2 regions of the Glaciihabitans arcticus genome follow, and region 2 is predicted to be linked to the other one. Evidence: predicted binding sites of a transcription regulator. Region 2 holds the regulator's gene; the other holds the start of a gene.
The links. The regulator HrcA, encoded in region 2, represses chaperone genes, less so after heat shock. The targets are predictions, from matches to a motif close to TTNGCACTCGNNNNNNNCGAGTGCNAA.
Positions count from the first base shown of each region.

Region 1 (3,406 bases), 930 kb from region 2:
CGCCACCCGCACCTGCCGCCGTCACCCCGGAGTTCGAGCCGCGCCCGAACCCGTACGCGGCGCCGGCAGCGCCCTACGGTGCTCCCGCCGCACCGCCCTATGGCGCCCCCGCGCAGCCCAACCCCTACGCGGTCACGCAGAACTACGACTACACGACCGGAACCTACGTCACCACGCCGGTGCAGCCGCAGGGCCTGAGCATCGCCTCGATGGTCACCGGCATCGTCGCTGTGCTGCTCACCTTCGCGTCGTTCGGCTTCATTCCCGGTGTTGTGGCCGTTGTGCTCGGCCACCTCGCCCAGAAGCGCCAGCCGCAGGCTCGGGCGATGTGGATCACCGGCCTCATCACCGGTTACATCGCCGCGGGTCTCGGAATCCTCACCGGCCTCTTCTGGCTCGCGATCATCCTGATCATCCCCGGTGCGGCGATGTGGGGCGACTTCTCCTAGAGGCGGTCCGCCAAAATCGCTATCCGCTTGCCCGCCGCGCGGGTGAGGATGAGGGTCGCGGATCCCGCACCCTTGAGCGACAGACGCTTGCGCAGCTGGGCGGGATCCACGTCGATGCCGCGCTTCTTGATCTCAAGGGTGCCGATGCCGCGCGCGCTGAGCAGCTGCTTGAGCCGCCGCTCGTCGTAGGGAAGTGTCTCGGCGACCCGGAAGCCTTGCGCGAACGGCGTGACGTCTGCGGTGTGTGAGGTGATCCAGGCGATCTGGTCGTCGAGCATTCGTGCGCCCAGTGAGCGGGCGAGGTCGCCGATCAGGCGGGCCCGGATGACGGCACCGTCCGGCTCGTAGAGGAACTCGCCGAGGTCCCCGGTGTCCGCGTCGGGCGAGTCACGCTCGGCCGTGAGCTCGGCTGTGCCGTGCGCCCCGATGACGAGGGCCGCCCGACCCACGCCCGGTCGGGCCACGGCGCCGAACCAGACGCCGACCTCGACGACATCCCGATCCACCGACACCCACTGCGCCTCGGTGCCGGGCGGAATGAGGTCGCGGTCAATGCCCGGCCCGAGCTTGACGCCCGCGGGCATCCGCTCTCCCAGTCCGAAGGCGAAGTCGAGGGAGGGCGACCAGTCGGCCGGATTGGATAGCCGCTTGCTGTCGTTGCGGCGCGCGGGGTCGAGGTAGACGCCGTCGAATTCGGCGAGTTCGACCGACTCGGCGTCGCCGTTGACGACCGTCGCGTTCGGCCAGCCGGCCAGGTTGTAGGCGGCGATCGCCGCGGTGACCTCATCCCGCTCGACGGCGGTCACCTCGAGGTCGATGGCGGCGAGCGCGAGGGCGTCTGCGCCGATGCCGCTGCCGAGATCGGCGATGCGGGTGAGGCCGGCATCGCGGAAGCGCCCCGCGTGCATCGCGGCGACGCGCAGCCGCGTTGCCTGCTCGAGCCCGGCCTCGGTGAACAGCATCCTCTCGGCAAATGGGCCGAATTTTGAGGATGCTCGTGCGCGCAGTCGGGCCTGGCTGAGAACGGCGGCCACGAGCCCGGGGGAGTGCCCGGCCTTGCGTAGGTCGGCGACCATTCGCACGACGTCTGCGGTGGTCTCATAGGGCGGCAGCGAGTCGAGCAGCCCGAGGCCCTCGACCGATAACAGTTCGCGTAGCTCCGATGCCTCCATGCCCCCCATTCTCCCGTGTTTCGCCCGCAGCGATCCTCTGGCACTCGGATTGCACGAGTGCTAACCGCCCGGTACAGTTGTTCTGGCACTCTCGTACCGAGTGTGCCAACCAAAGATTTCTAGTTTCAGAAAGAGGTGGACCGTGTCGGTCTCCATCAAGCCGCTCGAGGATCGCATCGTCATCAAGCAGGTCGAGGCAGAAACAACAACTGCTTCCGGACTCGTCATCCCCGACACCGCGAAGGAAAAGCCCCAGGAGGGTGAAGTCGTCGCCGTCGGCCCCGGTCGCATCGACGACAACGGAAACCGCATCCCCCTCGACATCGTCGTGGGCGACAAGGTCATCTACTCCAAGTACGGCGGAACCGAGGTGAAGTACGGCGGAGAAGACCTCCTCGTGCTCTCCGCTCGCGACGTGCTCGCCGTTGTGGTTCGCTAAGCAGCCAACCCGCAACGAATTACTGCCAGAACGCCCGGTGACCTCGGTCACCGGGCGTTCTGCCGTTCGCCGCGGGCCTAGTCTGAAGCGGTGCCCCTGAAACCCGCTCCCTCCAGCATGGGCGCGGGTCTCGCCTACGCGATCGCCGCGTACGGCCTCTGGGGCTTCCTGCCCGTCTTCTTCGTGCTGCTGTCACCTTCGTCCGCCCCCGAGATCGTCGCCTGGCGCATCGTGCTGTCGGTGGTCTTCTGCCTGGTGCTTCTCACTGTGACGAGAGGATGGCCCGCGCTCATCACCATCGTGCGGGACACCCGAACCACGCTCATCCTCGGCGGCGCCGGTGTGCTGATCCTGGTCAACTGGGGCGTGTACGTGTTCGCCACGCTGACCGGGCATGTGGTGGAGGCCGCACTCGGCTACTTCACCAACCCGATCGTGACGGTGCTGCTCGGCGTGTTCGTGCTGCGCGAGAAGCTGCGCCCGCTGCAGTGGGTCTCGATCGGCATCAGCGCCGTCGCCGTGCTCGTGCTCGCCGTGAATTACGGGCAGTTCCCGTGGATCGCGCTCATCCTCGCATTCTCATTCGGCCTGTACGGCCTGGTCAAGAAGCAGGTCGGCGGGCGAGTGGATGCGATCAGCGGGCTCACCATCGAGACGGCCTGGCTCGCGCCGTTCGCCTCGGTCGTGCTCATCGTCATTGCCGCGAACGGCGCGCTCACCACCGGTAACTCGGGAATTCCGCACCTGCTGCTTATGATGAGCGCCGGCGTCATCACCGCCGTTCCCCTGCTGCTCTTCGCGGCAGGTGCCCGGCGACTGCCGCTCAGCTACATGGGGCTGACCCAGTACCTCGCCCCGGTGCTGCAGCTGATCATCGGCGTGTTCGTGCTGCACGAGGACATGCCGTTCGCGCGCTGGCTCGGCTTCGGACTTGTCTGGGTCGCCCTCATCGTGCTCACCATCGACATGTTCACCGCGGGTCGGGGTCCTCGTCGCGCCTCCCTCGAGCGACCCTGACGCGACGGTAGGGTGCCCGGTATGCGGCGATCCCTTGCTCTCGGACTGGTGCTCGCCACAGGCCTTGGCGGCTGCTCGCTGCTCGCCCCCGAGCCCGCGCCGACTCCCGAGCAGACCTTCGCCATCACGGGCGACGGCGTGCTGCGCATCGGCACCCTGTTCGGCCTCACCGGCGCGAATGCCGCAACGGGTGGCGCGATGGTTGCGGGCGTCGAGCTCGCGGTGCGGGACATCAACCTCGCGGGTGGTGTGAACGGCGTGCCGGTCGAACTGTTCCACCGCAACTCGGCGGACGACGCGACCGGCGACCCCGCCGGCGTCTCCTCCGT
Region 1 covers NZ_SISG01000001.1:2,154,276-2,157,681, reverse strand. The annotation lists gene EYE40_RS10520 (DUF4190 domain-containing protein) at 1-449, shown strand, start outside; gene EYE40_RS10515 (THUMP-like domain-containing protein) at 446-1,621, opposite strand; gene groES (co-chaperone GroES) at 1,764-2,060, shown strand; gene rarD (EamA family transporter RarD) at 2,157-3,077, shown strand; gene EYE40_RS10500 (ABC transporter substrate-binding protein) at 3,099-3,406, shown strand, end outside.
Region 1: a site for HrcA is predicted at 1,659-1,685, ahead of groES (co-chaperone GroES). Genes of this name have one in related genera too.

Region 2 (3,406 bases):
CCTCGGCGCTCTGCGTGCCGGGCTTGAGTTCGAGCTCGATCGGGCCGTCGAGCCCGGGGAACTTCGCTGTGGTGCCCAGCACGGCGTCGGCCATGCTGATCTCAAGGGTCGCGAGCAGGTCGTCGCCGTTACGGCTGAAGATGTCGTTGTGCTTGACCTTGATCTCGAGGAACAGGTCGCCGTGCGGGCCGCCGGCCGGGCCGATCTCGCCCTGGCCGGGAAGCTGCAGGCGCAGGCCGGTGTCGACGCCGGCGGGGATGTCTACGGTCATCTTGCGGGTCGCGCGAACGCGGCCCTGTCCCGCACAGGTCGGGCAGGGGCTCGGGATGACGGTACCGAACCCGCGGCAGGTGCCACACGGGCTCGACGTCATGATGTTGCCCAGGAGGCTGCGCACGGCGCGCTGGATCTGGCCGGAACCGTGGCAGATGTCGCACACCACTGCGCGCGTGCCGGGAGCGCAGCAGGAACCCTCGCAGGCCTCGCACAGCACGGCCGTCGCGACCTCGAGGTCGCGCTTGGTGCCGAAGATGACCTCGTCGAGGTCGACATCGACACGAAGCAGGGCGTCGCCGCCACGCTCCTTGCGGGATCGGGGGGCTGCACCGCTGCCGCCGCTTCCGGGGGCCGCTGCGCCGAAGAACGCTTCGAAGATGTCGCCGAAGCCTGCCGCACCGCCGCCGCCGAAGCCGGGGTTGGGTCCGAGGTCGTACTCCTCGCGCTGGCGCGCGTCGCTCAGCACGTCGTAGGCGTGCGTGACCGACTTGAAGCGGTCGGATGCGTCCTCACTCGGGTTCACGTCGGGGTGGAACTCGCGCGCGAGACGGCGATACGCCTTTTTGATCTCGTCAGCCGTCGCGGTTCGTTCGACACCGAGTGTCTCGTAGTGGTCTGCCACGTTATCCGTCATTCCTCAGGTTGTAGTTCAGTCTTCGCCCAGCAGGCGGGTCAGGTAGCGCGCTACCGCCCGCACTGCCGCCATGTTGTTCGAATAATCCATTCGCGTCGGCCCGAGCACACCGAGCCTCGCGATAGCTGTTCCGGATGCACCGTAGCCATGAGTCAGCACGGAGGTCTCCCCCAGGCCGAACTCCGCGTTCTCACGACCGATGCTCACCGCGACACCGTGCTGGTCGTTCTTGTCGCTGCCGACCTCTCCGAAGAGCCGGAGCAGGGTGACCTGCTCCTCAATCGCCTCCAACACAGGGTAGATGCTTCCGCTGAAGTCTTCCTCCGTGCGCACGAGGTTCGCGGCACCCGCCATGACTAGTCGGTCCTGCCTATTCTCGGCAGCCTGCTCGACGAGGCTCGAGACGATGCGCTCGACGACCGGACGCTGCTGCGGCCCGAACTGCTGCGGCATCGCCGCTAGAGCGGTTGCCGCGTCGGCGAGACCGAGGCCGCCGATTCCCGCATTCAGTCGGGTGCGGAGCGTGGTGAGCAGTTCGCCGTCGAGGTCGGCGGGAAGGTCGATGTTGCGCTGCTCGACGCGCCCCGTGTCGGTGATGAACACCGACATGAGCTTGCGCGGGGCGAGCGGCACCAGCTCGACGTGACGCACCTTGGAGCGTGTGAGCGAGGGGTACTGCACCAGGGCGACCTGGTGGGTGAGCTGCGAGAGCAGTCGAACGGTGCGGGCGAGTACGTCATCCAGGTCGACAGACTGGCCGAGGAACGTCTCGATCGCGGTGCGCTGCGCGCTGGTCAGCGGCCGAAGGTCGGCCAGCTGGTCGACGAAGACGCGATAGCCCTTGTCGGTGGGCACCCGGCCGGACGACGTGTGGGGCGCGACGATCAGCTCTTCCTCCTCGAGGAGGGCCATATCGTTGCGGATCGTCGCGGCCGAGACGCCGAAGGAGTGGCGCTCGACGATCGACTTGGACCCGACGGGCTCGCGCGAGGCGACGTAATCCTGAACAATCACTCGAAGGACTTCGAGGCTGCGGTCGGAAACCATGCTGCACCCGCCCTTCGCCGCTAGCACTCCATAAGCCTGACTGCCAATTGTATCGCGACACACCCCCTCGCAGGCGTTGCACGCACGGTAATCCAAGCGCTACCTTGTCTCTGTGCGTTTCGGTCGCCCCATTTGGGGGCCAGCGCGTTCGTCAACCCGACATCGTCACCGAGCGGTTCGGTACCCCACAACGTTCCACCTGAAAGGCATCACATCATGACTGCTCCCACTCCTCCCGCAGCTGCGGCACCCCTGACCACGGCCGAGGACAACCAGTGGGCGTCCTTCGCGCACCTGGGCGGCATCCTCAGCTTCCTGCCCTCGCTCATCATCTGGCTGGTCTTCAAGGACCGCGGCGCCTTCACCAACCAGGAGGCCAAGGAGGCGCTGAACTTCCAGATCACCGTCGCCATCGGCCATGTCGCGATCTTCATCGTGAACTCGGTGCTCACCGCGGTCACCCTGGGCATCTGGGGCTTCATCGGCTGGATCCTGCCGCTCGCCCTGTTCGTCGTCCAGGTCATCTTCTCCATCCAGGGCTTCCTCAAGGCGAAGGACGGCATCGCCTACCGCTACCCGTTCGCGATCCGTTTCATCAAGTAACTTCTCGACACTTCGAGGGCCGGGATCACATCGATCCCGGCCTTCGGGCTTTAATGGGGGCATGTCAACGACACCTCCGCCCTACCAGCCGCCCGCCCAGCCGCCGTTTCAGCCCGCGCCGGTGCAGCCCATGAGCCCCGCCGACGAACGCCTCTGGGCGACCCTCGTGCACGTCGGCGCCCTGCTCTTCGGTGGTTGGCCGGCCCTCATCGGCTACCTTGTGCTGAAGGACCGCGGACCCTTCGTCAACGCGCACACCAAGACGGCGCTCAACTTCCAGATCACCATGCTGCTCGCCTCGCTCGTCGGCTGCGTGCTCATGCTGGTCATCATCGGCTTCTTCGTGGTGATCGCCGTCGGCATCGTCATCATCGTGTTCAGCATCATCGCCGCCATAGCCGCGAACAAGGGCGAGTTCTACACGTACCCGCTCACGATCGAATTCATCAAATAAGCGCAGTCATCACGTAGTCAGTCAGTCAGCCGTCGTACGACGGCGTCCGCCAGCAGCCGGCCGCGCAGGGTCAGTTCCACGGTTCCGCGCAGGGCGGCTGCCGCGTTGACCAGTTCGTCGGCGATCAGCCCCGCCACCGCCGTGCGACCGGATGCACTCAACTCGGCGATCGGCAGTCCCTCGCGAATCCGCGTGCGCAGGAGCACGGTCTCCGTGGCTCGGGTCGCTGCATCGAGAGTCTCGCGGCCCGCTGCCGGGGAGACCCCGGAAAGAATCCGCTCCGCGTAGGCGGCCGGGTGCTTGACGTTCCACCAGCGCACCCCGCCCACGTGGCTGTGCGCGCCGGGGCCGACGCCCCACCAGTCATGGCCCTGCCAATAGGAGAGGTTGTG
Region 2 covers NZ_SISG01000001.1:1,224,824-1,228,229, forward strand. The annotation lists gene dnaJ (molecular chaperone DnaJ) at 1-898, opposite strand, end outside; gene hrcA (heat-inducible transcriptional repressor HrcA) at 926-1,957, opposite strand; gene EYE40_RS05875 (DUF4870 domain-containing protein) at 2,174-2,560, shown strand; gene EYE40_RS05880 (DUF4870 domain-containing protein) at 2,622-3,014, shown strand; gene hemW (radical SAM family heme chaperone HemW) at 3,032-3,406, opposite strand, start outside.